Regions from separate parts of the Sphingomonas sp. BRN-1R genome, predicted to be linked through region 2. Evidence: riboswitches for the same ligand, from Rfam matches in the RefSeq annotation. Region 2 holds a riboswitch; the other holds the start of a gene.

Region 1 (14,226 bases), 220 kb from region 2:
GCGCCCGCCCGCACCCATGTACAATTCGCCGCCGGTATCGCGGAACACCTTGCTCATCTCCGCCATGCCCGCCTCGGCATCCTCGGCCGCGACGAAGCTCTCGACCGGGGCATTCTGCTTGGCCGCGAACTCCCTCACTTCTTGAGTGATCTTCATCGAGCAGAATTTCGGGCCGCACATTGAACAGAAATGCGCGGTCTTCGCACCCTCCGCCGGCAGCGTCTGGTCGTGATACTGTTCGGCCGTGTCGGGATCGAGCGACAGGTTGAACTGGTCGCGCCAGCGGAAGTCGAAGCGCGCGCGGGACAGCGCATCGTCGCGCAGCCGCGCGGCGGGGTGGCCTTTGGCAAGATCGGCCGCATGCGCCGCCAGCTTGTACGTCACCACGCCGACCTTGACGTCGTCGCGATCGGGCAGTCCCAGATGCTCCTTGGGCGTGACGTAGCAGAGCATCGCCGTGCCGAACCACCCGATCATCGCCGCGCCGATACCGCTGGTGATGTGGTCGTAGCCGGGCGCGATATCGGTCACGAGCGGCCCGAGCGTGTAGAACGGCGCCTCGCCGCACGCCTCGAGCTGCTTGTCCATGTTCTGCTTGATCTTGTGCATCGGCACATGGCCGGGGCCTTCGATCATCACCTGCACGTCCTCAGCCCACGCCCGCTTGGTGAGCTCGCCCAAGGTATAAAGCTCCGCGAACTGCGCCTCGTCGTTGGCGTCGGCGTTCGAGCCCGGGCGCAGACCGTCACCGAGCGAATAGGCGATGTCATACGCTTTCATGATCTCGGTGATCTCGTCGAAGCGTTCGTAGAGGAAGCTCTCCTTGTGGTGCGCCAGGCACCATTTCGCCATGATCGAGCCGCCGCGCGAGACGATGCCGGTGACGCGCTTCGCCGTCATTGGGATGTAGGGCAGGCGCACGCCGGCGTGGATGGTGAAGTAATCGACGCCCTGTTCGGCCTGTTCGATCAACGTGTCGCGGAACACCTCCCACGTCAGGTCTTCGGCCACGCCGCCGACCTTCTCCAGCGCCTGATAGATTGGCACGGTGCCGATCGGCACGGGCGCGTTGCGGAGGATCCATTCGCGCGTGTCGTGGATGTTGCGACCGGTCGAAAGGTCCATCACCGTGTCCGCGCCCCAGCGGATCGACCAGACCATCTTGTCGACCTCGCTCGCCACGTTCGAGGCGACCGCGCTGTTGCCGATATTGGCGTTGATCTTGACGAGGAAGTTGCGCCCGATCGCCATCGGCTCGCTCTCGGGGTGGTTGATGTTCGACGGGATGATCGCCCGCCCGCGCGCGACCTCGTCGCGGACGAATTCGGGGGTGACGTAGTCGGGGATCGACGCGCCCCAATCCTGCCCGTCGCGCAGCAGCTTCTCCTTCGCTTCCGCACGGCCGAGGTTCTCGCGGATCGCGACATATTCCATCTCGGGCGTGACGATGCCGCGCCGCGCATAGTGCATCTGGCTGACGTTCATGCCCGGCTTCGCCCGCAGCGGTTGCGTCACGACGTTTGGATATTGCGGCACGCCGGCGGAGCGGTCGGGGCCGGACAGGCCGTTGTCCTCGGGCCGCACCGCGCGCGCGGCATAGCGTTCGACGTCACCGCGCCCTTCGATCCAGCTTCGCCGCAGTTCGGCGAGACCGGTGTTGATATCGATCAGCGCCTGCGGATCGGTGTACGGGCCGGAGGTGTCGTACACGCGCAGCGGCGGTTCGCCCGAGCCCGGTTCGAGGTGGATCTCGCGCATCGCCACACCCGCGCCGGGGATGTTGGGGGAGGGCACATGGATCTTGCGCGACCCCCGGATCGCTCCGGTGGTGACGCCGATTTCGGTACGCGTGGGCAGGTCGGCCATCGTTCAGTCTCCAAGCTCGGGCAGGCCGGGCTTGGGCCTCACCGGTCTTGGCGACTGGCTGCGGACTCACCCTCCCTACGCCGGTAAGCCCTTGTCGGGGCCGGATCAGGTTCGACGGGTCGGACGGAGTTTCACCGTCCCTCTCAGCCTTGTGGCTCCCCGGGGAATGTCATGACGATAGAGCGCCGCCGCGCCGCCGTCCAGCCCCGCCGGACGCGCGATCAGACTGACAGCCGCAGCGGCGCGCGCGGGTCGGCGTCATCGACTGGGAGGCGACCACCCCGGCCCGTAAATCGCGGTGTATGAACGGCAAGCCGCAGGGGAGCGCGCGGTCGCGGCAGGGACACGCGCGTAACGGTCGGGTGGTACTATAGCTTGGCCGCGCGGGAGGCACCCCGCGCGGCCGATATACGGTCAGGCGTTGCTGGCCGCGCTGGTCTTGATGTCGCCGTTGGTGCCGTTCGGGAAGAACCCGCCCGAGGAAACCGCGGCGCTGTTGAGGTACAGCACGTTGAGCATCTGCCCGGCGGTGCGCGTGTAAACGCGGCCTTGGGCGTCGACCGGCGCGATGTTGGCGGTGGTCGACGTACCGGTGATGCCTTGGTCGATGTCGGCCGATCCGTCGAGGCTGTCGCGTGCGTTGCTGAACTGGAGCGCGGCGGCACCCTGGCCCATCGTGTAGAGCGTCGTGCGGATCAGTGCGGCGTGATAGGCCTGCGTGGCGAGGATGCCCGCCAGCGCATCGAGATAGAGCGTGCTGGTCAGCAGCGTGCAGGCGCCCTTGTATGCCGTGACCGCCAGATCCTTCAGCACGAAAGCGGCGAGCAGGAAGTTGAGGTCGCTCGCATACGGATCGAAGGTGACGCCGGTCGCCGCATAGCCGCCGAGCTGGGCAATCTTGGTGAACGCGCCGCTCGTGCCGCCGTCGATGTTGAGCGACGGCATCGCCACCGCCGAGCTGCCGAGCGCCGAGCGCAGGAAGCGCAGATGGGCGAGATCGTCCGCCGCGATCTCGCGCGCATATTGCGCCACCGTCGCGCTCGCGAAGCTCACCGCGCGCCCGCCCGTCACCGACCCTTGCGTGCCGGTGCCGGTCAGCAGCGCCGCGCCGCCGCCCGGAAACTGCCCGCTGGTGCTCGTCGTGGAACTGGTGGAGGTGTCCGCGATCGCCGAGATGTTCGCACCCGTCGTCGCGAAGCGGAAGAACTGCCCCTGAAGATACTGGAGGTTGAGCATCAGGTTGAGCGCGTCGGCGTCGATGATGGCGCTCGTGCTGCTCGACGTCGGCGTGGGCGTCGCCGTGTCGGTGGTATCGTCGCTGCCGCCGCACGCGCTGAGCAGCGCGAGGCCGCCGGCGGCGATCCCGACGCGCCCGGTCGAGCGGAGGAACTGGCGGCGGGCGAGGGTGCGGCGATCGCTTTCGATCGAAATCGTGTCGGTATCGGTCACGGGGAAGCTCTCCGGGCGGGAAGTCTGGGTCACTCGGGCGATCAGTTCGCGCCGCTGGTGACGGTCGTGCCGTTCACGCCGGCGGGGAAGAAGCCCCCGAGCGAGAGCGACAGGCTGTTGAGATAGACGATGTTGAGCACCGCCGTGGACGCGCGACCATATATAATGCCGTCGTCGCCGGCCGGGGTGATGTTCGAGACCAGGTTGCTGTTCGCATCCGTGGTCGGCGAAATGCCCTGGTCGTCGTCGCTGGTGCCGCCGTCGAGCCCGTCACGCGCGTTCGAGATCGCATCGGCGTTGGCGCGCAGCGTCGATCCGCTCGCCGCGCCCTTGGCGTAGAGCAGGGTGCGCACGGTGCCTGCGTGATAGGCGGTCGCACCGAGCAGCCCGACGATCGAATCGCGGTTGGTCGCATCGGTAACGCTGGTGACGAGCGTCTTGTAGCTGGTCGCCACCACGTCTTCGAGCAGGAACGCGGCGAGCAGGAAGTTGCTGTCGTTCGCATAAACGTCGAAGCCAACGCCCGAGGCGACGAGGCCGGCGGCGCGCATCGCGGTGCTGAACGCGCTCGTCGCGGTCACGTCGAGGTCGATCTTGGGCTGCGCGATCACGTCGGCACCGGCGGTGGTCCGCAGGAAGGCGACGCGGGCTGCGGCTTCCGCGGCGAACTCGCTGGCGATCTGCGCGACGACGGGATCGGTGAAGCTCACCTGACGGCCACCGGTCACGCTGCCGGCGGTGCCCGCGCCGGTCAGCTGGTCGGCGGTGAGGCCGGTGCCGTTGGCGGCGACGCCGTAGAATTGCGCGAGCAGATATTCGAGATTGAGCGCGAAGTTGACGAGCGACGAATCGGTCACGGTATCGGCGCGCGCGATCGAGCTGACCGTGATGGCGGCCGCGCCGGTCGCGGTGATCGCGGCGGCGCCGAGCGCGGTGCGGAAAAATTCGCGGCGCTCGTTGCGCGTGTCAGTGCGCGCCTCGGGGGCGTCCTCGTGTAGGGCAGTCATTCTCGTCCTTCCGGCGTGTCACCTTGAGCCAGGGTGTACGCACCGCCGGAAGCCCGATGCGACACGGCCGCCCCCGCCCGGGAAGGGCAGGAACGGCCGGAGTCGCTGCGGAACGCACACATGCGCCCCGTAGAGACGCTTTAGAAGGTGTACGCAAGCCCGGCCGCGCCGAGCCACTGGTTCGGGTTGCCGGCGGTGCGCACGATCGGGCTGTACGAATAGCTGCCGAGCAGGCGCGAATAGGCCCCGCCTGCGATCAATTTCACGCCGTGCAGCAGGTCGCCGGTCAGCGCATAGGTGAAATAGCCGCCGAGCTGATAGTTTTTCCAGCCGGCGCGGGCATTATACACCGGCAGGCCGCTCGCGACGCTCTGGCCGGGGGTGATGCTGAAATAGGTGCGCGCATAGCCGGTCTCGACGTGCGACGCGGTGGCGGTGAGGCCGACCGCGGCCTTGCGGCTGAGCGGGGTCAGATAGTTGATCGAGGGCTGCCAGATGCCGCTGTCATGCACGTTCGACACGTCGTGGCGGTAGCTGACCGACACCGACAGCTTGTCGTACGGGCTGGTGATGATGCCGGTCTTGCCGATGCCGACGTAGCCGCCGAGCTCGATCGCATTGTCGATCTTGCCGAGGTTGCGCACGCGGACGTCGTCGATGTTCTTGCGCGTGCCGCGATCGAAATTGACCACGCCGATCGGGCCGAACTGGAGATCGATCGTCTGGCCGGGGCGATTGGGGATCAGGTCGAGCGTGGCGCGGTTGCCGATCACCGAGAAGTTGAAGCCCTTGAACTGGCCGATGATCGCGGGCGCCGGGGTGAAGCGATAATGGTCCGAGCCTTCGTAATCGGGGATATAAACCCCCGCGACGCCGACCGTGACATTGTCGCCGCTCATCTTCGCTGCGAGATCGGCGTTACCGGCTGCCGCATCGCTCTGCGCGAAGGCCGGGGCGGCGCTCAGCACGGCGACGAGCGGAAGGGCGGCGGCGATACCGCGACGGAGGAACTTCGACACTGACAACTCCCTGTTTGTTACTGCCGCGAAACGCCGCGCTGCACAATTGGCTCCGTGTGTTTCCACGGCTGCGCGCTTTTTGCCGAAATGCGTGACAATCCGGCCACGCTTGCGGGGCGCCCGGACACCCGGAACATCACCGCCCGCGCCGCATGCGCCTTCGCAGCAGCGCGGGCATCCAGCGGGCGGCGGCCGCCATGACGTGCGCGGTTCGTCCGACATAGGTGTGGAGCCGCGTGCCGTGCACCGCGTCCCACGCCGCCTGCGCGACCGCCGCCACCGGCGTGACCTCCAGCCCCGCCGCCGCGACCGTCCAGCGGATCGTGCCGCCCGGAACCGCGCCGTCGAGCAGCGGCGTATCGATGAAGGCGGGGACGAGCGCACGCACGCGGATGCCGTCGCCCGCCCATTCGCCGTCTAGCGCCTCGCTGAGACCGCGCACCGCGAACTTGGTGGCCGAATAGGTCGCGAGCCCGGCACTGCCGTAGATCGCCGAGGCCGAGGCGATGTTGAGCAGGCAACCCTGCGCCCGCGCGAGATAGGCATGGCCGAGCTTCGCGCCGTTGAGCACGCCCGTGAAGTTGATCGCGATCGTGCGGTCGATCGCGTCGAAACTGGTATCGGCAAGCGCGCCGCCAGTGCCGATCCCGGCATTGTTGAACAGCACGTCGAGCGCGCCGCCGGCAGGGGCAGTGAACGCATCGAGCGCCGCCACCCATGCGGCGCGGTCGCGCACGTCCATCACATAGCGCTCGCTCATGCCGGCGGGGAGCAGCGCCTGCGTCGCGGCCAGCCCGGCCGCGTCGATGTCGGCGAGCCCGACGTGCCAGCCGCGCCCGGCGAACAGCAGCGCGGTCGCCCGGCCGATGCCCGACGCCGCGCCGGTGATGAAGATGGTTTTGGGCATATCGTCTCCGTAGGACGCCCGTCGGTCCCTGAGCAACATCCGTTCCCCCGCGAAAGCGGAGGTCCAGAGCCACAAACGCTGCGCTGCTTGGCTCTGGACCCCCGCCTTCGCGGGGGAACGGTTGGCGGAGCCGTTTCGGGTTTGACGCACCCGCCCCGCTCCCGCACAACCCCAGCCATGCCAGCCCCCCGCGAAACCGGCCCCTCGGTCGCCCTTGCCGGCGTGTCGAAACACTATCCGGGCGGCGCGGTCGCGGTGAAGGACGTGTCGATCGAGATCGCCGGCGGCAGCTTCGTCGCGCTGGTCGGCGCGTCGGGATCGGGCAAGTCGACGCTGCTCAAGATGGTCAATCGCCTGATCGAGCCGAGCGCGGGCAGCATCCGCATCGCAGGGGCGGAGGTGACGGCGGAAGCACCCCACGCGCTGCGCCGCCGGATCGGTTACGTCTTCCAGAACATCGGCCTGTTCCCGCACATGACCGTCGCCGAGAACATCGCGATCGGCCTGCGCCTCACGGGCAAAAAGGACCGGCACGGCCGCATCGCCGAACTGCTCGATCTGGTCGATCTGCCGCAGGAATTTTCACAGCGTCTGCCCGATGCGCTGTCGGGCGGGCAGCGCCAGCGCGTCGGCGTGGCGCGCGCGCTCGCGCTTGAGCCCGGACTGATGCTGATGGACGAGCCGTTCGGCGCGCTCGACCCGGTGACGCGCGATCAGCTCGGCCGCGCGATTCGGGCGCTGCACGACCGGCTTGGCCTCACCACGATCATGGTGACGCACGACATGGCCGAGGCGCTGATCCTCGCCGATCGCGTGCTGGTGATGGCGGGCGGGCGGCTCGTCGCCGATGCCACGCCCGCTGCGCTGCTGGCGGGCGCGGGCGGTGCGGAAGCCGATGCGCTGGTCGCGGTGCCGCGCGAGCAGGCGCGGCGGCTGCAAGAGATCGGGGGCGGGGCGTGAGCGTTCCTGCCCTCACGGTTCCCCCGCGAAGGCGGGGGTCCAGAGCCACACAGCGCCGCGCTTGCGGCTCTGGACCCCCGCCTTCGCGGGGGAACGGGAGCGCGTGGACATGAGCGCCTTCCTCGACGCGCTGCACCGCGTGCCGCCGCTGCTCGCGCAACACCTGCTGCTCGCCTTCGTCGCATTGCTGCTCGGCATCCTTGTCAGCCTGCCGCTCGCGATCGTCTCGGCGCGGCGGCCGCAGGTGGCGCGCGTGGCGCTGGTGTTCGCGAGCCTCATCCAGACGATCCCGACGCTGGCGCTGCTGGCGCTGTTCTACCCGCTGCTGCTGTCGCTGTCGGCGCTGGTGGGGGGCGGCATCCCCGCGCTCGGCTTCGTGCCGTCGCTGCTGGCGCTGACGCTCTACGCATTGCTGCCGATCCTGCGCAACGCCGTCACCGGGCTGACCGGGCTCGATCCGGCGGTGGTCGAGGCGGCGGACGGGGTCGGCATGACCGCGTGGCAGAAGCTGCGGCTGGTCGAGGCGCCGCTCGCCGCGCCGGTGGTGATGGCGGGCATCCGCACCGCTGCCGTATGGACGATCGGCGCGGCGACGCTCTCCACCACGGTCGGCCAGCCGAGCCTTGGCGACATGATCTTCGCCGGGCTCCAGACGCAGAACTGGGCGCTGGTGCTGGCCGGCTGCTTCAGCGCGGCGGCGCTCGCGCTGGCGGTGGACGCGCTGCTCGGGCTGGTCGAACACGGCATCGCCCGGCGCAAGCGCGGGCAGGCCTGGGGCGCGCTCGTCGTGCTGGTGGTGGGCGCCGCGCTCGCGCTCGCGCCGATGTGGCCGACCGGAGGGCCGGGCCGGGTGGTGATCGGCGCCAAGAGCTTCTCCGAGCAGTACATCCTCTCGCGCGTGATCGGCCACCGGCTCGAGGCGGCGGGCTACCGCGTGGAATATCGCGAGGGGCTCGGCTCGGGCGTGGCGCTGAACGCGCTGTCGAGCGGGGCGATCGACGTCTATGTCGACTATACCGGCACGATCTGGGCCGACACGATGAAGCGCACCGACGTGCCGCCGCGCGAGACGATCCTGGCGGGCGTGCGCGACTGGGCGGCGAAGACACGTGGGCTGACGCTGCTCGGCAAGCTCGGGTTCGAGAATGCCTATGCCTTTGCGATGCGTGGGGATGATGCGGCGCGGCGCGGGGTGAAGTCGATCGCCGATCTGGTGGACATCGCGCCCAAACTGCGGCTGGCGACCGATATCGAGTTCCTCGACCGGCCCGAATGGGCGGCGGTGAAGCGCGCTTACGGGCTCGAATTCGCCTCGGCGCATCCGTACCAGCCGACCTTCATGTACCGCGCGCTGGAGAGCGGCGCGGCCGACGTGATCCCGGCCTTTTCCTCGGACGGGCGGATCGCGGCGGACAGGTTGACGGTGCTGAGCGACCCCAAGGGCGCGATCCCCGGCTATGACGCGATCCTGCTGCTGTCGCCCCGCCATGCGCGCGACGCCCGCTTTCAGGCGGCGCTCAGGCCGCTGATCGGGCGCGTGCCGGTCGCGGCGATGCGGCAGGCGAACTATCTGGTCGATCGCGACAGCGACAAGGCGACGCCGGAGGCGGCGGCGCGCTGGCTGGAGAAGCGAGTGGGGTTGTAGGGGCGGCGGTGCCGGGGATGTGGCTGAAGGTGGTGGAAAGCGGACATGCAAACCATTCTCAATCCATAAAGAGCGGCGAATGACCGAAGTCAGACTTGCTCGCAATTCGAACAATCGATTGAAGGGTTTTTCGCGCCTCTCTCCCAGAATCAGACTCACAACTAGACTGGAGCAAAAAGCTACGCATCGCGCCGTTGCTCGTCTTAACATCTATACGGCCATACCCTGGAGCGTCGAACACAAAAGCGGAGCAGCCTAGCGGCATTGCTTTGCTGCCTAGAGGAGGCAATACGAGGCGAGAGACTGCTGCAACGACCCTGTTGCGATCAGTCGAACCAATTCGTCGTTTTAGACGGCGCACGACCTGAACATTAGCGTGTCCACGATAGTATACTGGTTCTACAACTTGTTCCTGAACTTGCCCATCCGGTGATATGGCTATTTCTGCAAAAAACACGCCGGACGTGCTGGATGGCATCTTCTCGATGGCTAAACGATTAACGCTAAAACCAATTGTAACAGTATCTCTGTCGATCATGCTAATGCTGACCGCTTTTCTTGCGACCAGACTGTCGCTGTTTCTACAGCCAGCCAATATGATCAACATGAAGATCGTCGCGATGATTCCCGACTTTATCATGCGCTGATGATCGATCAAATCACGGACAACTGCTAGTGGGCGGAAGCGGACCTTACATCACGTCAGGGCAGCGCAGGGCATCAGCCTTGCGCCGGTACGACGGGACGCCTCAGGCTCGCACCGCCGTCAGGAAGTAGTCGAGGCTGAGGTCGTCCGACAGCACGAAGCCGCGTGCGGGCGAAAAACCCAGCCCGCGTCGGTCGATCACGCGCATCCCCGCGCGCGTCAGCAGCGCCTCCAGTTCGTCGGGGGTCAGGAACTTGTCCCAATCGTGCGTGCCCTTGGGGATGCGGCCCGAGCCTTCGCCGAGCGTGATCATCGCCAGTCGCGAGACAGGCGTGCGGTTGGGTGTCGAGACCACCAGCAGCCCGCCCTCGGTCAGCGCCCCCGCGAGCCCGGCCACGAACGCGGCGGGATCGGTGACATGCTCGATCACCTCCATCGAAGTGACGAGATCGAAGCGCTCGTCGCCGAGATCCTCGACGCTGCCGGCGCGATAGTCGATCGTCAGCCCCGACAGCGTGGCATGCGCGCGCGCGACGCCGATATTCTCGGGCGCGGCGTCGAGCCCGGTCACGGCCGCGCCGAGCCGGGCGAGCGGCTCGCACAGCAGCCCCGCGCCGCAACCCACGTCGAGCGCGCGCTTGCCCGCCAGCGGGTTGAAACCAGCGGCATCGCCGTTCCAATGCGCGTCGATCTGCTCGCGCAGGTAGCGCAGCCGCGGCGGGTTGAGCCGGTGGAGCATCGCCGAGGAACCCTTCGGGTCCCACCAGTCCGCCGCCAGTGTGCCGAAATGTGCCGCTTCCTGCGGGTCGATCGTGATCGTCATCGTGCTTGGCCTGCCCGCTTTGCGACGCAATGATGCCGTAGCTGTACTTTAGGCGACAAAAAATTCGTCTCGCTTGCCATCGTCATGCGCGGTTCCTATCAGGACGCCCCTCCCAACCCAAGGATTTTGCGACACCCCAATGGCCCGCATCGTGATGAAATTCGGCGGCACCTCGATGGCCGGCATGGAACGCATCCGGAGCGTCGCGGCACGGGTGAAACGCGAGGTTGAGGCGGGCAACCAGGTCGCGGTGGTCGTCTCCGCGATGGCGGGCGAGACCGACCGGCTGGTCGGCTTCTGCCGCGAGGCGTCGTCGCTGTACGACCCCAAAGAATATGACGTCGTCGTCTCAAGCGGCGAACAGGTGACGAGCGGGCTGCTCGCGATCGCGCTTCAGGCGGCGGGCGTGCCGGCGCGGAGCTGGCTCGGCTGGCAGCTTCCCATCCACACCTCGGATGCGCACGCCTCGGCGCGGATCGGCACGATCGATACCGAGGCGCTCGATGCCAGCCTCGCGCGCGGCGAGGTCGCGGTGATCCCCGGGTTTCAGGGCGTGAGCGACGACGACCGCATCACCACGCTCGGGCGCGGCGGATCGGACACGTCGGCGGTGGCGATGGCGGCGGCGATGAAGGCGGATCGCTGCGACATCTACACCGATGTCGACGGCGTCTATACCACCGACCCCCGCATCGTCCCCCGCGCGCGCAAGCTGAAGCGCGTGACGTATGAGGAAATGCTCGAACTCGCCAGCGTCGGCGCCAAGGTGTTGCAGACGCGCTCGGTGGGGCTGGCGATGAAGGAACAGGTGCGCGTCCAGGTGCTCTCGTCTTTCACGGGGCCGGACGCGCCGATGGCGGATACACTGCCCGGCACGATGATCGTCGGGGAAGAGGAGATTACAGACGTGGAACGCCAGCTCATCACCGGCATCGCGCACGACAAGAACGAAGCCAAGATCACCATCACCTCCGTGCCCGACAAGCCCGGTGCGGTGGCGTCGATCTTCGAGCCGCTGGCGGCGTCGAACATCAACGTCGACATGATCATCCAGAACATCGCGCACCGTTCGGTCGCGAGCGCGAGCGCGACCGATGTGACCTTCACCGTCCCCGCCGCCGATCTCGCCCGCGCGATCGAGGCGCTGGGCGCTGCGAAGGAGAAGATCGGTTTCGGCGATCTGATCCACGATACGCGGGTCGCGAAGATCTCGGTGGTGGGCGTGGGCATGCGCAGCCATGCGGGCGTCGCCAGCACGATGTTTACGACGCTGGGCGCGCGCGGCATCAACATCCTTGCGATTTCGACCAGCGAGATCAAGGTGAGCGTGCTGATCCACGAGGACGAGACCGAACTGGCTGTGCGCGTGCTGCACACCGCTTACGGGCTCGACGCGGAGGATGCTGCGGCCTGAACTGATCCCCGGCGAGAAGGCCGGGGTCCAGCTACGGAGCGGGCGTAAACTGGCGTCGCACTTCGTTACGGCGATCTTTCCAACTTGACCCCGGCCTTCGCCGGGGATCAGGATCGCGCCAAGTTCGCGAACCGCGCGATCACCGGCGCTCACCGTGCAACCACTCCCAGCCGTTCGTGCTGAGCTTGTCGAAGCACGTGCCCAAGCGGAACGTGCGTGGCACGCCCTTCGACTTCGGCCTGTAAGGCCGAAGTTTATCCTGAGCGGCTGGCTTGCCAGCCAGCCGAAGGGCTCAGGGCGAACGGGGGCAGGACTATCCTAGCTTCGCCAGCCACGCGATCACCGCGCTTTCCAGCCAGATGCGCGCGTCGGAATAGCTGTGATCCGTGGCACGGTGCTGCGTCTCGACCCGCGTGTTGCCGCCGCTGCGCACCTTCGCGACCAGCGCATCGTCGACCGGTGCGAGCCCGTCGTCGGAGGTGATCACCAGCAGCGGCGTGCGGGCCAGCCCCGGCGCGGCGGTGTCGAGCCGGAAGGCGGCGGCATTGGCGGCGATCTCGTCGGCGAGCGCTTCGTTGGTGGCGGCGAGCGTCTCGTGATTGTCGGCGAGGAAGGCGATCCGCTCGGCGCGCGGCAGGCTCGCCGATTTGGCCATGTCCGCCGCTGAGATCAGGATCGCACCCCGCAGGTCATGGCGGTGCGCGGCGACCAGCGCGGTCGTCCAGCCGCCGAGGCTGTGCCCGCCGAGCACCAGCCGCATGGTGTCGATCCCGTATCTGGCGGCGACCGCCGGCTGCCTGACGAAATCGAGCACCGCATCGGCATCCTCCAGACAATGCGCGAAGCGATAGTCGCCGGGGCTGCCCCACGACCCGCGATAGTTGAAGGTGACGACGTTCCACCCGGCGCGCCGCACCGCCTGCGCGAGATCGAGGTTCTTCTCGTTACCGGGCAGGCCGTGGAGCAGCACCAAGGTCGGGTGCGGCCCCTTGCCGCTGGCGAGATAGGCGACACCGTTGATCTCGACGCCGTGGCTCGGGATGTGCAGCACCTCCATTCGCGCGGGGGCGGCGGCATCGTGCGGCGGATCGGTGAAGACCGCGGCGGGCGTCTGCGCGGCGGTGGCTGCCCCGGCGGTGGCGGCGAGTGCGAAAGCTGCGGCGATGCGGCCGATGGTCATGTCCGTCCCCCTGTCGAAAGCGCCGATCATGCCGTGCGCGTGATGCGACGGGAAGTCCGGCGTTCGATCAGCCGTCCTCTCCGATCAGGTGCAGCGCGATGCGGCGGCGGTGGGGCGCACGGCGGTGTTCGAACACATAGATGCCCTGCCAGGTGCCGAGCATCATCCGCCCGTCCATCACCGGGATCGACAGGCTGGTCGCGGTGAGTGCGGCGCGCAGGTGCGCGGGCATGTCGTCCGGTCCTTCGTCGTCGTGCTCGTAAGTCCCGCTCTCGGGCGCGATGCGGGCGAAATACCGCTCCAGATCGCGCGCGGCGGCGGGAGCGGCATTCTCCTGCACCAGCAGCGAGGCGGAGGTGTGGCGTAGCAGCAGGGTTAGCAGTCCTGTCGCGATGCCGCTGCCCGCCACCCAGCCCGCTACGGCGTCGGTGGCTTCGTGCAGACCCTGTCCCCGCGTGGAGACGATGATTTCGGCGAGGGACTGGCGGAGCATGATGCGAAGATAGGCATGCGCGAGGCGACGGCCATGCTTTCTTTTCGCGCGCGAGACTTTAAGGGGCAACGATGACCAGCAGCACCGGCGCGGCGCGCCTCACCAGCCTCATGGCGCGCGGCGCCGAATTTCTCGGCAGCGAGGTCGCGATTCTGTGCGGCGCAATGTCGTGGGTGTCCGAGCGCAACCTCGTCGCGGCGATGTCGAACGCGGGCGGCTTCGGGCTGATCGCATGCGGGGCGATGTCGCCCGAGCTGCTCGACGCCGAGATCGCGGGCACCAAGGCGCTGACAGGGCGGCCGTTCGGCGTGAACCTCATCACCATGCACCCGCAGTTGATGGACCTGATCGCGGTCTGCACGCGCCATCAGGTCACCCACGTCGTGCTCGCAGGCGGGCTGCCGCCGGCGGGCAGCCTGGAGGCGATCAAGGCGGGCGGCGCCAAGCTGATCTGCTTCGCGCCCGCGCTCTCCCTCGCCAAGAAGCTGATCCGCTCGGGTGTCGATGCGCTGGTGGTCGAGGGCATGGAAGCGGGCGGGCATATCGGCCCGGTCTCGACCAGCGTGCTCGCGCAGGAGATCCTGCCCGAGGTCGCCGACAAGGTGCCGGTGTTCGTGGCGGGCGGCATCGGTCGCGGCGAGGCGATCGCGGCCTATCTGGAGATGGGCGCGGCCGGCGTGCAACTCGGCACGCGGTTCGTCTGCGCGACCGAATCGATCGCGCACCCGAACTTCAAGAAGGCGTTCCTGCGCGCGTCCGCCCGCGATGCGGTGGCGAGCGTGCAGATCGACCCGCGCTTGCCGGTCATCCCGGTGCG
Region 2 (14,226 bases):
TTTGAGCCTTGAACGGGTTACTCAGCCCGGGCAAAAACAGCGCCTTTCAATACACGTCGATCCTGGTTCGGCCCCGTCATAGCCCACCCTGAAAGGGTAGGCTGTGGTGGAGCCGCCGGGTACTGCCCCCGGGTCCGCTGCATCTATTTCACGCCGCACTTTATCGCCATAGCCACCGGACGAACCGGCCTGCACGATCCATATAGGGCGGCCAAAACTTATTGCAAAGGGGTGCCTTTCACTCGCCACATTACGGGTCCATAGCGGGCATACTATGTTGACGCAGCGTTCCCGATACGCGCTCCGCGCGATGATCTACCTCGCCGAAGCCCCCACTGGCAGCCCGCCCATTCCGATGAACCGGATTGCGGCGGAGGCGAACGTGCCGCGCAAGTTTCTCGAACTGATACTCGCCGATCTGCGCGAGGCGGGCTTCCTGCACAGCCATCGCGGCAAGATGGGCGGCTATCTGCTCGCACGTCCGACGCACCTCATTTCGCTGGGCGAAATCATCCGCGTTATCGAGGGGCCGCTCGCGCTCGTGCCCTGCGTCAGCCGCACCGCCTATCGCTCGTGCACCGACTGTAAGGACGAAGCGGCCTGCGCGATCCGCCATGCGATGCTGCGCGTGCGCGACGAGACCGCGCGCATTCTCGACGGCACCAGCCTCGCCGATACGCGCGCGGAGCATCTCGCCGCCGCGTGAACCCGGCCGGTCAGGTGACCGGGCGCTTCTTCAGTTCGTCGCGGATCTCGCGCAGCAGCGCGATGTCGGCCGGCTCGGGCGGTGCCTCCTTGGCGGGCACGACCGGCTTGTCCATCAGCTTGTGAACGCTGCGCACCAGCAGGAAGATGATGAAGGCCAGGATCAGGAAGTTGACCGCGGCGGTGATGAACGCGCCGTAGCCGAACACCGCGACGCCCGCCTTCTTCAGCGCGGCATAATCGCTCGATCCGGCAAGATTGGCGGGCACGTCGCCGAGGATCAGGAAATGGCTGGAGAAATCCAGGCCCCCGGTGATCTTGCCGATCACGGGCATGATGATGTCGTCGGTCAGCGAGGACACGATCTTGCCGAACGCCGCGCCGATGATGACCGCCACGGCGAGATCGAGCACGTTGCCGCGCGCGATGAATGCCTTGAACTCCTTGAACACCGTCGGCCTCCGTCCGTTTTCGCTTCCGCCCAGCCATGGTATCCGGGTAAGACAGCGCCGCCAAGGGTTGGAGGACGTTGATCCATGAAGTTTCGTGCCGTGTTCGCGCTGGCTGCCGCCGCCATGCTGTCCGCTTGCGGGCTCAACAGCGTGCCGACCGCCGAGGAGAATGCCAAGGCGAAATGGGGCGAGGTGCAGAACCAGTATCAGCGCCGCTCCGATCTCATCCCCAACCTCGTCGCCACGGTGAAGGCGGCAGGCGCGCAGGAAAAGGCGATCCTGGTCGAGGTGACGCAGGCGCGCGCGGCGGCGAACAGCGTCAGGATCACCGGCGACGATCTGAAGGATCCCGCGAAGGTCCAGCAATTCGCGCAGGCGCAGGGCGCACTCGGCCTGTCGCTACAACGCTTGCAGGAGGCCTATCCCGATCTGAAGTCGCAGGGCAATTACACGACGCTGATGAGCCAGCTCGAGGGCACGGAGAACCGCATCTCGATCGCGCGCAACGATTACAACGAGGCGGTCCGCAGCTATAACGTGACGATCCGCACCTTCCCCGATGCGATCGGCGCGAAGATCTTCTACGGCGCCAAGCCGATGGTGCCGTTCCAGGCGACCACCCCCAACGCCGAAACCGCGCCGAAGGTCGATTTCGGAAACGGTAGCTGAGCCGGACCGGCACGATGCCGCTGCTGCGGTTCCTGTTGCTGCTGCTCACGGGGCTGCTGATCGGCAGCCCGGCGGCGGCGCAGACCTTCCCACCGCTCACCGGCCGCGTGGTCGATGACGCGCATGTGCTGAACGCCGATCAGATCGCGCAACTGACCGCACGCTCGGCGGAGATCGAGCGGGCTTCGACGCGGCAGTTCGTGGTGGCGACGATCCCCGACCTGCAAGGCTATCCGATCGAGGAGTTCGGCTACAAGCTCGGGCGGGCCTGGAAGATCGGGCAGAAGGACGCGAACAACGGCATCATCCTGATCGTCGCGCCCAAGGAGCATAAGGTCCGCATCGAGGTCGGTCGCGGGCTCGAACCGATCATGACCGACGCGCTGTCGAGCGTCATCATCAACCAGACGATCGTGCCGAAATTCAAGGCGGGCGACATGGGCGGCGGGATCGTCGCCGGTGCCGATGCCATCGCCGAGCAGATGAAGTTGCCGCTTGAAGCGGCGGAACAGCGTTCCGCCAGCATCCTCGCGGCGCAACAGCAGAGCCGCCAGTCGGGAGACGATGTGGGCGTCGCGGCGGTGCCGATCATCCTGGTCGTGCTGGTGGTCGCCTTCGTCGGCTTGTCGTTCTTGCGGCGTGGCGCGGGCGGCCAGCGCTACACCGGAGGTAGCGGGATCGGCAGCACGGTCGCCAACGTCGCATTGTGGTCGGTGCTCGACGGCCTGTCGAACCGCGACCGGGGCGGATCGTGGGGCGGCGGCTCGTCCGGCTGGGGCGGCGGTAGCAGCGATGGCGGCGGCTTCTCGGGCGGTGGCGGCGATTTCGGGGGCGGTGGCGCCTCGGGGGATTGGTGATGGCGCGGTTCTCGCTCACGCCCGCCGATCGCGACCGCATCACCGCGGCGGTCGCGGCGGCCGAACGCGGCACCGATGGCGAGATCGTCACGATCGTCGCGCGCGAGTCCGATCGCTACAACGACGTGCCGTTGCATTATGCGGTGCTGGCGATGCTGATCGTCACCGCGCTGGCGTCGCTCGGATGGCGCACGCTCGACCTTGCCGTCGATCCGTGGGGCGAGCCCGACTTCGGACGCGCGCTGCTGGTGCTGCTGATCGTGCAGACGCTGACGTTCCTCGCGGTGCGCTACCTCGTCGGCTGGGCGCCGGTGCGGTTCGCGCTCACCCCGCGCGCGACCCGGCGGCGGCGGGTACGGCGGCGCGCCTTGCTGTGCTTCCACGTCGGCGCGGAGAACCGCACGCAGGCCAAGGTCGGCATCCTGCTCTACCTGTCCACCGGCGAGCGCATGGCCGAGATCGTCGCAGATTCCGCGATCCACGCGGCGGTCCCGCCCGAACGCTGGGGCGATGCGATGGCGGCGCTGGTGACCGAGGTGCGCCAGGGCCGCGCTGGCGACGGCATGGTCGCCGCCGTCGCCGCGATCGGCGCGATCCTGTCCGAAAGCTTCCCAAAGACGGAGAATGACGTGAACGAGCTTCCCGACCGGGTGATCGAGCTATGAGCGGCGATGCGATCGAAACCGTCTGGCAGGGCAAGTTCATCACCGTGCGCAAGCAGGGCACGTGGGAATATGTCGGCCGCGCCCGCGACATCCACGCGGCGGTGATCCTCGCGGTGGAGGACGGCGAGGTGCTGCTGGTCGAGCAATATCGCGTGCCGCTCGGGCGCCGGTGCATCGAGATGCCGGCTGGCCTGGTCGGCGACGAGACCGAGGGGGAGGGGGTGGAGACCTCCGCCGCGCGCGAGCTTGAGGAGGAGACCGGCTATCGCCCCGCCGAGATCACGGTGATCGGCGAGTTCTGTTCGTCACCCGGCATGGTGTCGGAGAGCTTCACGCTTGTCCGCGCGACCGGGCTGACCAAGGTGAGCGAAGGCGGCGGCGTGCCGGGCGAGAACATCACCGTTCACCGTGTGGCGCTGGCGAATATCCCGACGTTCATCGCGGCCAAGCGTGCCGAGGGGCTGGCGGTCGACGTGAAGCTGTTGTTGCTGCTGGGCGCTTCGGTTCTGGCTGCCTAGAAGGCGCCTTCACTCCGTTCGTCCCGAGTAGGCCGCAGGCCGTATCGAAGGACAGGCCACGAGTGACCGCCTGTGCTTCGCTACGGGCTCTCGATACGCCCTGCGGGCTACCCAATCCCTACTCAGCACGAACGGAGCTACGATGACGTAGCGCGCTGTTGGCTCGTGTCGGTCTCGCAATCTCACGCAGAGCCGGCGAAAGGCCTAGCGGAAGTTGTCCGCATAGGCCTGCAACTTCAGCTTGCGCTCGGGTGCGGCGATCACCGTGTAGGCGAGGCCCTCGCGCTCGGCATAAGCGATCGCGGCTTCCTGCGTCGGGAAGCTGATGCGGAGCTGGTCGCGCGTGTCGCCCGAGCCGGCCCAGCCGGTCAGCGGATCGGGGCGCTTGGCCTCGGCAGGTGCGAAGTCGAGCACCCAGCCGTGGGTGCGGGCGCGGCCCGACTGCATCGCGTTCTTCGGGTGCTGGTAGATACGGGCGGTGGCCATCGTCGGTCGGATTCCCTCTAAGTCGAGCCTCTTTAACGCGCACCGCGCGCTCTTGCATCCGCGTTTTTCGTGCGCGTCGTGGGAAGCGCGCCGGCGGGATCGTCGGGCCAGGGGTGGCGGGGGTAGCGGCCGCGCATCTCGCGCGCGACATCGGCCCAGCTTCCCGCCCAGAAACCCGGCAAGTCGCGCGTGGTCTGGATCGGGCGGCCGGCGGGGGAGGTGAGGCTCAGCACCAGCGGCACGCGCCCGCCCGCGATCATCGGATGCGCCGCCAGCCCGAACAGCGCCTGCGGACGCAGATCGACGCGCGGGCCGCCCTCGGCCGCATAGTCGATCGGGTGGCTGCTGCCAGCGGGGGATTGGAAGTGGGTCGGCGCCTCCGCGTCGAGCAGCCGTAGCGTGTCCCAGCCGATCACGCCGCGCAAAGCCTCGGCCAGCGCGCCGGAGTCAATCGCATCGAGCCGGCGCTTGCCGGTCAGCAGCGGGGTGAGCCATTCGTCGGCGCGCTCCAGCAACGCGGCCTCGTCGATCGCCTCGACCGGCCGGCCCTGATCGCGCAGGAAGGCGATGCGGGCGAGCAGGTCTCGTGCGGCCTCGCTCCACGGCAGCAGCGCGAAACCGCCCGCCTGCACGCCCGCCAGCAGCGCGTCGGCGATGGCGTCGCGGTCGGCATCGGCGTCCGGCCCGCTCGACAGCCGGATCGCGCCGAGCCGCCGCTCGCGCGTGGCGCGCACGCCGCCGGTGGCGGGATCGAACGCGACGCCGCGGTGGGTGACGATGCGGTCGCCGAACAGCGCCTCGACCGTCGCCGCGTCGATCGGCGCGGCCGACAGGATGCGCGCGCCCGCCGCCATCCCCTGCGTCTCCGCGACGGCGAGCCATTCCGCGCGGGCGAGCGAGGAGGTGGGATCGAGCCTGAACCCGCGCCCGCCGACCGACGCCCAGGTTTCGCCGCTCGCGTCGCGGCGGCGGGCGATGCGATCGGGGAAGGCGAGCGCAATGGCCGTGGCGATGCCGTCGCCGCTGCCCTCGCCAGCCCGCGCGACGAGGCTCGCCCAGCGCTTCGCCAGCCGTCGCCCGCCCTCCGCGCGCGGGCCGCGCTCGCCGCGCCAGCGCCGCAGCCGCATGTCGAGATCGACGTCGTTGCCGCCCAGCCCACGCTCACCCAGCAGCACCGCGACTTCGGCGGCCACCGCGCCGAGCCCGATCTCGCCAGCGCGCACCAGCATATGCCCGAGCCGGGGCGGCAGCGGCAGCCGCGCGATCGCCGCACCGTGAGCGGTAGGACGGCCGTCGGCGTCGACCGCCCCCAGCGTGGTCAGCCGCGCGCGCGCCTCGTTCACCGCCGCCTCGGGGGGCGGATCGAGCCATGCTAGCGCGCGTGGATCGCTCACCCCCCACAGCGCGCAATCGAGCGTCAGCGCCGACAGATCGGCCTCGAGGATTTCGGGCGGGTCGAAGCGCGGCAGTCCGGCGGTGGCGGCCTCCTCCCACAGCCGATAGGCGGTGCCGGGCCGCTGGCGCGCGGCGCGGCCGGCGCGCTGCGTCACCGCCGCCTGACTCGCGCGTTCGGTGACGAGCCGCGTCATCCCCGCCGCGCGATCGTAACGCGGGCGGCGCGCGAGCCCAGAATCGACCACCACAGAAATGTCGTCGAGCGTAAGGCTGGTCTCCGCGATCGAGGTGGCGAGCACGATCTTGCGCCGGCCGTCGCGATCGGGCGCGATTGCCGCGCGTTGTGCGCCGGGTTCGAGATTGCCGTGCAGCCGGTGCAGCACGTGTGTCTCGCCCAGGCCGGCGAGCCGCTCGGCGGTGCGCTCGATCTCGGCGACGCCGGGCAGGAAGGCGAGGATGCCGCCGTCCTCCTCGCGCAGAGCGGTGCGGATCGCTGCGGCGACCGCATCCTCGGTTCGCGCCTCCGCAGCGCGGCCGAGATGGCGGAGCGTCAGCGGGAACATGCGCCCGGCGCTCTCGATCGTGGGCGCGCCGCCCATCAACGCCGAGAAGCGCGCACCGTCGAGCGTCGCCGACATCGCCACCAGCCGCAGATCGGGCCGGAGCCCACCTTGCGCGTCGAGCGCGAGCGCGAGGCCGAAGTCGCTGTCGAGGCTGCGTTCGTGCACCTCGTCGAACACCACCGCCGAGACGCCGGCCAGCTCGGGATCGGTCTGGATGCGGTTGACGAAAATGCCCTCGGTCAGCACCGTCACGCGTGTCGCGGCGGAGCGTTTGCTGTCCATCCGCGTGGCGTAGCCGAAGGTCTGGCCGACCGGCTCGCCCGCCAGCGCCGCCATCCGCTCGGCGGCGGCGCGCGCGGCGAGGCGGCGTGGCGAGAGCAGCAGCACTTCGCCGCTACACCAAGGCTCACCGAGCAGCGCAGGCGCGACGGCGGTGGTCTTGCCCGCACCCGGCGGCGCGACCAGCACCGCCCTCGGTCCAGCGCCGAGCGCGGCGAGCAGATCGGGCAGGACGGCGAGGACGGGAAGCGCGGGTTCGGTCACCGATTTGCTCTAGGAGTGCGGGTGTGCTTGGGCAATGTCGGCCGGCGGCAGTCGCGACCACGCACGAACCGCTTCGGAACGTGACTTCGCGTTGGTGGGTGAAGTCCGCGTCCTAGTATCACCTGCGCCTGCGGTGCTACGGCACGCGAAAGCGACACGCGGAGTTCCCCTTGGCCGGCCATCATCATCACGCGCACGATCATGCCGGGCACGACCACGGCCATTCGCATGGCCACGGGCATTCGCACGGTCATGGTCATGTCCACGCGCCTGCCGCGTTCGACCGTGCCTTCCTGATCGGCATTTCGCTCAACATCGTGTTCGTGGGCGTGGAGGCGGGGTTCGGCTTCGTCGCGCACTCGGTCGCGCTGCTCGCCGATGCCGGCCACAACCTCTCCGACGTGCTCGGCCTCGCCATTGCGTGGGGCGGGGCGACGCTGGCGCGGCGCGCGCCGTCCAAGCGCTTCACCTATGGCTTCAAGGGCTCGACGATCCTCGCCGCGCTGTTCAATTCCTTGTTCCTGCTGGTGGCGCTGGGCGCGATCATCCTCGAGGCGGCGCAGCGGCTCGCCACGCCCGCGCCGGTGGCGGGCGGGATGGTGGCGGGGGTGGCGGCGGTCGGCATCGTCGTCAACCTGTCGACCGCGCTGCTGTTCGCGCGCGGGCGCAAGGACGACATCAACATTCGCGGTGCGTTCCTGCACATGGCGGGCGATGCGGCGGTGTCGGCGGGCGTGGTGATCGTCGGCGCGGTAATCCTGCTGACCGGCGTGACGTGGCTCGACCCCGCCGTCAGCATCGCCATCGCCGCGCTGATCGTGTGGCAGACCTGGGGCCTGCTGCGCGAATCGGTCGAGATGTCGCTGGCGGCGGTGCCGCGCGCGATCGACTATGATGCGGTCGGCGCGGCGCTCGCCGGCCTGCCCGGCGTCACGCGCATCCACGATCTCCACATCTGGCCGATGAGCACGACCGAGACCGTGCTGACCGCGCATCTGTTGATGCCGGCGGGCCACCCCGGCGACGCCTTCCTCACCGAGACGCAGGCGATGTTGCGCAAGCGCTTCGGCATCGGCCATGCGACCGTGCAGGTCGAGACGACCGAGTGCGGGACCGACTGCTGAACCCGCAGCGCCCCTGAACGACGGCGCTTTGGACAGGCGGGGGGGAAGGCGCTAGAGGCTGATCCGGTCACACCCCTTTGCCACCACCGGCCGGAGCATCGTCATTCGCCAGATCGCCGCCTTGCCCTATTGCACGGATGGTCCCGCCATCGATGCGCGGGTGCGTGTCATGCTCGTCACGTCGCGCGCGACGCGGCGCTGGGTGATCCCCAAGGGCAATCACCCCTCCGGCATGAGCGCGCATACCGCCGCCGCCGTCGAGGCCGAGGAGGAAGCGGGCGTGCTGGGGCTGGTGTGCCCGACGCCGCTCGGCTCGTACCGCTACCGCAAGCGTCGCGGCAACGGTGCGTCGCTGATGATCGACGTCGATGTGTTCCCGCTCGCCGTCAACACTGAGTTGCCCGCGTGGAAGGAGCAGTCCGAGCGCGAGCGCCGCTGGTTCAGCCTCGCCGATGCCGCCGACGCGGTCGACGAGCCCGATCTGCGCGACCTGATCCGCTCGTTCGGGCCGCATGAATTCAAGGCAGCGACGCGCCGCACCGGCCTGCTGCAAACCGTCGCGCAAAAATCGAAGGTAGGTCCGATGTTCGCCTGGTTTCAACGACTGCTGCCCAAGAGCGGCAATTTCTTCGACCTGTTCGAAGCGCATGTCGTCACCGTCGTCGCCGCCGCCGACGCGCTCGCGCGGCTGCTTCAAGACGGCAAGCACGACCATATCCGCGAGATCATCGAACGCGAGCAGGATGCCGACGACATCAACCGCGAGGTGCTGCGCACCGTGCGCGAGACGTTCCTCACCCCCTTCGATCGCGGCGCGATCACCAGCCTGATCGGGTCGCTCGACGATGCGATCGACGAGATGCAGGCCAGCGCGCAGGCGATCGACCTGTACGAGGTGACCCACTTCGAGCCCGAGATGAAGGACATGGGCGCGATCATCGTCGATGCCGCGCGGCTGACCGCGGAGGCGATGCCGCTGCTGCGCGACGTCGCCGCCAATGGTCCACGCCTGCACGAACTGACCGAGCGGCTGGTGCGCATGGAGAGCCAAGCCGACGACATCCACACCGCCGGCGTCAAGCGCGCGTTCAAGGAACAGGCCGCCAAGGAACCCGCCGGCGGCGACGCGATGGGCTTCGTCGTCGCGCGCGAGATCTACAAGCATCTCGAACGGATCGTCGATGCGTTCGAAGCGGTCGCGAACGAGATCGACGGCATCGTCATCGATCATTCCTGATCGGCTGGCACCATGTACGACCTTTCCCTGCCCCTGCTGATCGGCCTGATCGCCGTCGCGCTGGCGTTCGATTTCCTCAACGGGCTGCACGATGCCGCCAATTCGATCGCGACGGTGGTGGCGACGCGGCTGCTCAAGCCGGTCCATGCGGTCGGCTTCGCGGCGTTCTGCAACTTCGCCGCCTATTTCCTGACGATCACCTTCCCCAGCCTGCACAAGGTCGCCGACACGATCGGGCAGGGGCTGATCGACAAGGATCTCATCACCCCCGGCGTCGTGTTCGGGGCGCTTGCCGGTGCGATGGTGTGGAACGTCGTCACCTGGCTGAAGGGCATTCCGTCCTCCTCGAGCCACGCGCTGGTCGGCGGGATGATCGGCGCTGGCGTGACGCATGCCGGATTCGGCGCGGTCAAATGGGTGGGCCTCAACAAGACTTTGATCGCGATCGTGCTGTCGCCGACGCTCGGCATGATCCTGGCGATGCTCATCATGCTGCTGACGAGCTGGCTGTTCCGCCGCGCCAGCGCGCGCGGCGCGGAGAAGGCGTTCCGCAACCTCCATCTGCTCTCCTCGGGCGCCTATTCGCTGAGCCACGGCCTAAACGATGCGCAGAAGACGATGGGGATCATCACCGTGCTGCTTTATTCGACCGGCTATCTGCACGGGACGTTTGCGGTGCCGCATTGGGTGGCGATCTGCTGCTATGTCGCGATCGCGATGGGGACGATGACGGGCGGGTGGAAGATCATCGAGACGATGGGCTCGCGCATCACCAAGCTGTCGCAGCATCAGGGCTTCAGCGCCTCGCTGAGCGGGTCGATCATCCTGTTCTCGGCCTCGTGGCTCGGCATTCCGGTATCGACCACGCACACCATCACCGGCGCGGTGATCGGCGCGGGCACCGCGCGGCGCGCCTCGGCGGTGCGCTGGGGGGTCGCGGGCAACGTGGTGATCGCGTGGATCATCACCATTCCGGCGTCGGCTGCGGTCGGTGCGCTGTTCTACAGCCTGACGTTGCTGTTCTGAAGATGACAGGTTTGTCACGGAACCAAGCGCGGCAATGTTGCTTCTTTGTGACATGAAACAGATCATGACCACCGCGCTGATCGCGGCCAGCCTCGTCACCGTAACCGCGACCCAGGCCGAGGCGAAAGGCTGCATCCGCGGCGCGGCCGCCGGCGGTGTCGCCGGGCATTTCGTCGGCAAGGGCCATGCGGTCGCCGGTGCGGCGATCGGCTGCATCGCCGCGCATCACCATTACGCCAAGCGGGCACGGCAGCAACGCGCAGCGGCTCGGGCGCACGGTTGAAGGTTTCCCCGGCGGAGCGCGCCCACGTCCTCGAACGGACGCGCGCGCTGAAGATGGCGCGCTCTGTCCATGCCTATGTGCGTGGCAACACCGCGCAATTCTACGAATGGCTCGAAGCCTCGCCGGTCGCGGCGATCATCCCGCAAGGGCCGCCGGTGTGGATCTGCGGCGATTGCCACCTCGGTAATCTCGGTCCGCTCGCCGACGCCGACCGGCGAGTGGCGATTCAGATCCGTGATCTCGACCAGACCGTGATCGGCAATCCTGCGCATGATCTCATTCGGCTCGGCTTGTCGCTCGAAACCGCCGCGCGCAGCTCGGACCTGCCCGGCGTCATCACCGCGCGCATGGTCGAAGCGATGCTCGACGGCTACCTCCGCGCGCTCACGCCGCGAAGCGACGACGACGTGCCCGAACCCGACGTGGTGCGATCGGTACGGCGGCGCGCGGCAGGTCGGCGCTGGCGGCATCTCGCCAAGGAACGGATCGAGGATGTCGAGCCCGCGATCCCGCGCAACAAGCGCTTCTGGCGCCTGACCGACGCCGAGAAGCACGAGATCGACCTGCTGTTCGCAGACCCTGCGGTGCGCGCCCGCGTCTGCGAGCTTGCCGAGATCGATGCGGGCGGCAAGGTGCGCGTGATCGACGCGGCCTATTGGCGCAAGGGCTGTAGCTCGCTCGGCCGGCTGCGCTATGCGGTGCTGATCGGCCTGCGCAAGGGGCGCGACAGCGACGAGCGTTTCGCCTTGGTCGACATCAAGGAAGCGGTCCGTTCGGTTGCCCCTGCGCACCCCGGCGCGGACATGCCCGACGATGCCGGCGCGCGCGTGCTGGCGGGCGCCCGTGCGCTGTCCCCCAATCTCGGCGAACGGATGATCGCCGCGCATCTGCTCGGCAAGCCCGTGGTGCTGCGCGAACTGGCGCCGCAGGATCTCAAGATCGAGGTTCGGCAATTCTCCACCCGTCAGGCGATTGCGGCGGCCGGCTATCTCGCGTTCGTGGTCGGTATCGCGCACGCGCGCCAGTTGAGCGACGTGCAGCGCGAGGCATGGGTGGAGACGCTCGCCGGGCAGCGCTCCGCCGCGCTCGACGCGCCGACATGGCTGTGGCGTGGGATCACCGAAATGGCCGGCGCGCACGAGGTCGGCTACCTCGAACACTGCCGCACCTACGCACTGGGGTGAGCGGCGGCGTCCCGGTCTGGCGGCGATAGCCGGGGCGAAACGATAGTGCTTTACGACCGCCTCTCCGACGTCCAAAGCGGAGCGATCCCCGGGGGGCCGCTCATGCGCGGCTGAGAGGTGGGCAGCAGCCCACGACCCGCTGAACCTGATCCGGGTGATACCGGCGTAGGGAGGGTTGGCGGCATCGGTCCGGCGTCCCTCCTGTGGAGTGGACGCGTAAACGATGGCCGGTGTTTCAATTCGAGTTTCCATGGTCTGCGGGTTCGCTCCCGCGCTGCTGCTCGCCGCGCCTGCGGTGGCCGCGTCCGATCCGGCCGAACCCGCCGACATCCGCGTGGTCGGCATTCCCGATCCCGAAGGGCTGTTGCCCGACCAGACCGCCCCGCAGGCGAAAAGCGCGATTTCGAGCGACTTCATCACCAAGCAGGCGCCGACGCTCAACGCCTTCCAGCTCGTCAATCTGCTGCCCGGCGCCAACGTCTCGTCGAGCGATCCCTATGGTCTGTCGACCACATCGAGCCTGACGCTGCGCGGGCTGGGGCAGGACGAGATCGGCGTGCTGATGGAGGGCGCGCCGCAGAACGACATCGGCTATTATTACGCCTACCCCTCGCAGTTCGCCGATGCCGAGAACGTCCGGCAGATCACGCTCGCACAAGGGGCGGTCGATCTCGATTCGCCCACGATTGGTGGGGCGGGCGGGTTGCTGTCGCTCGCGCTCGACAATCCGAAGGCGGAGCGCGGCGGTCTGGTCGATCTGTCGATCGGCGAATACAATGCACGCCGGGCGTTCGTGCGGTTCGACACCGGCACGATCGGCGCGACCGGATTGAAGGCGTTCCTGTCGTACTCGAACATGCGCGCGGACAACTGGCGCGGTGCGGGTTACGATCTGCGCCAGCATGTCGATGCCAAGCTGCTCGACGAGTGGGGCGACGGCAACCGCGCCAGCCTGTCGGTGTCGTTCAACGACGCCAATTCCTCGACTTATCCGAGTCCGACGCTCGCCGACTGGCAGGCGGAGGGGCGCGGCTTCAACTACGACAGGCGCTACACCGACGGCGACACCAATTACTGGCGGCTGTACCGCGCGCCGTTCCGCAACATCTACGTGTCCGCGCCGCTTCATTTGAAACTAAGCGACCGGCTGACGCTCGACACCACCGGCTATCTGCAATTCGGCTATGGCAATTCGCCCTACGGCACGCAACTGAGCACGACCGGCAATTACCTCGGCACCGAGGCGCTGGCCGATCCGGTGCCGCTGCCCGGCACGGTCGACGGGGTGGCGACGGTGCTCGGCAATTTCACCGGCGATCAGTTCCGCGGTGGCGGGGTCGCCAAGCTGACGCTTCAGGCGGGCGCGCATACGCTCGTCGCCGGGCTGTGGGCGGATTACGGCACCGACCGCGTGCTCCAGACCTACACGTCGATCGGCGCGGATGGCCGCCCGGTCGATCCGTGGGGCTATCAGGACCATGCGATCCGCACCGCCGACGGCCGCCTGCTCGCCTACGAGAACGAACGCACCGTCACCGTGACCAAGGCTTTCTTCGTCGCCGACACGATCGCGCTCGCGCCCGGCCTGACCGTGGATGTCGGCTTCAAGGGCGTCGACGTCCTGCACAATGGGCGCAATTACTTGCCCGGACCGCAATCGCGCGTGCGGTTCGACAGTTTCGCCGCGCTGCCGCGCGCTGCGGTGCGCTATCAGCTCGACGACCGGCAGCAGGTGTTCGCCAACATCACCACCAACTTCCGCGCGCCCGATGAATATACGCTCTACAACGTGTACGACAGCGGCGCGGTGTCGGGGCAGGGGACGACCGCGCTCAAGAACGAATATTCGGTCTCGGAAGAAGTCGGCTATCGCTACATCGGCGCGCGGCTATCGGCGTCGGTGACGGGCTTCCACTACCACTTCCGCAACCGACAGCTTGCGACCGTGGTCGATCTGGGCGGCGCGCAGATCAACTCGACGCTCAACGCCGGTCGCCAGACCAGCTACGGCGTGGATGCCGAGATCGACTATCGCCCGGCCAAGGGCGTGAGCGTCTACGTCTCGGGCGAGTATCTCCACGCGCGGCTCGACGACGATATCCCAATCGGCGACGATTTGCTGCCGACCAGGGGCAAGCAGGCGGTGTCGAGCCCGACCTATCAGCTTGGCCTCGGCGGCACCTATGACGACGGGCGGCTGTTCGGCAGCTTCGCGCTCAAATATGTCGACCGCCAATATGCGACGTTCACCAACGACGAGAGCATCAAGGGCTATGCCACGCTCGATCTGTCGGTGGGCGTGCATCTGGCCGAGTGGCTCGACGGCAAGCGTACCGATCTGCGGCTGAACGCGATCAACGTCACCGATCCGCATGTGCTGTCCGGCGTCGAGGCGATCAGCACCAACGCGCAGGACACGATCGGGCGGGGCGGCACCGTCATCCCCGGCAGCGCGCCGGCCTATTTCATCGGCAGCGGGCGCGGTGTAATCGCGACGCTGTCGCGCGCGTTCTGACGAT

The links. A riboswitch is a leader RNA that binds a small molecule or an ion and turns the genes downstream of it on or off. The one in region 2 is predicted to bind thiamine pyrophosphate.
Region 1: it holds a riboswitch for thiamine pyrophosphate, as region 2 does, so the genes downstream of both, thiC (phosphomethylpyrimidine synthase ThiC) here and AC3ANX_RS03795 (TonB-dependent receptor) in region 2, are expected to answer to the same signal.

Annotation. Positions count from the first base shown of each region.
Region 1 covers NZ_CM173236.1:594,739-608,964, forward strand. Annotated here, with positions in the region: gene thiC (phosphomethylpyrimidine synthase ThiC) at 1-1,866, opposite strand, end outside; TPP riboswitch at 1,922-2,038, opposite strand; gene AC3ANX_RS02765 (ferritin-like domain-containing protein) at 2,281-3,315, opposite strand; gene AC3ANX_RS02770 (ferritin-like domain-containing protein) at 3,357-4,322, opposite strand; gene AC3ANX_RS02775 (MipA/OmpV family protein) at 4,463-5,341, opposite strand; gene AC3ANX_RS02780 (SDR family oxidoreductase) at 5,478-6,248, opposite strand; gene AC3ANX_RS02785 (ATP-binding cassette domain-containing protein) at 6,426-7,208, shown strand; gene AC3ANX_RS02790 (ABC transporter permease/substrate-binding protein) at 7,318-8,853, shown strand; gene AC3ANX_RS02795 (hypothetical protein) at 8,912-9,511, opposite strand; gene ubiG (bifunctional 2-polyprenyl-6-hydroxyphenol methylase/3-demethylubiquinol 3-O-methyltransferase UbiG) at 9,603-10,322, opposite strand; gene AC3ANX_RS02805 (aspartate kinase) at 10,462-11,736, shown strand; gene AC3ANX_RS02810 (alpha/beta hydrolase family protein) at 12,050-12,916, opposite strand; gene AC3ANX_RS02815 (secondary thiamine-phosphate synthase enzyme YjbQ) at 12,984-13,409, opposite strand; gene AC3ANX_RS02820 (NAD(P)H-dependent flavin oxidoreductase) at 13,520-14,226, shown strand, end outside.
Region 2 covers NZ_CM173236.1:814,516-828,741, forward strand. Annotated here, with positions in the region: RNA gene ssrA (transfer-messenger RNA) at 1-232, opposite strand, end outside; gene AC3ANX_RS03730 (RrF2 family transcriptional regulator) at 275-706, shown strand; gene mscL (large conductance mechanosensitive channel protein MscL) at 717-1,157, opposite strand; gene AC3ANX_RS03740 (LemA family protein) at 1,242-1,826, shown strand; gene AC3ANX_RS03745 (TPM domain-containing protein) at 1,841-2,683, shown strand; gene AC3ANX_RS03750 (TPM domain-containing protein) at 2,683-3,348, shown strand; gene AC3ANX_RS03755 (NUDIX hydrolase) at 3,345-3,866, shown strand; gene AC3ANX_RS03760 (ETC complex I subunit) at 4,071-4,352, opposite strand; gene hrpB (ATP-dependent helicase HrpB) at 4,385-6,853, opposite strand; gene AC3ANX_RS03770 (cation diffusion facilitator family transporter) at 7,024-7,977, shown strand; gene AC3ANX_RS03775 (DUF47 family protein) at 8,147-9,214, shown strand; gene AC3ANX_RS03780 (inorganic phosphate transporter) at 9,227-10,240, shown strand; gene AC3ANX_RS03785 (hypothetical protein) at 10,305-10,523, shown strand; gene AC3ANX_RS03790 (DUF2252 family protein) at 10,520-11,707, shown strand; TPP riboswitch at 11,787-11,896, shown strand; gene AC3ANX_RS03795 (TonB-dependent receptor) at 11,958-14,222, shown strand; gene AC3ANX_RS03800 (phosphotransferase enzyme family protein) at 14,225-14,226, shown strand, end outside.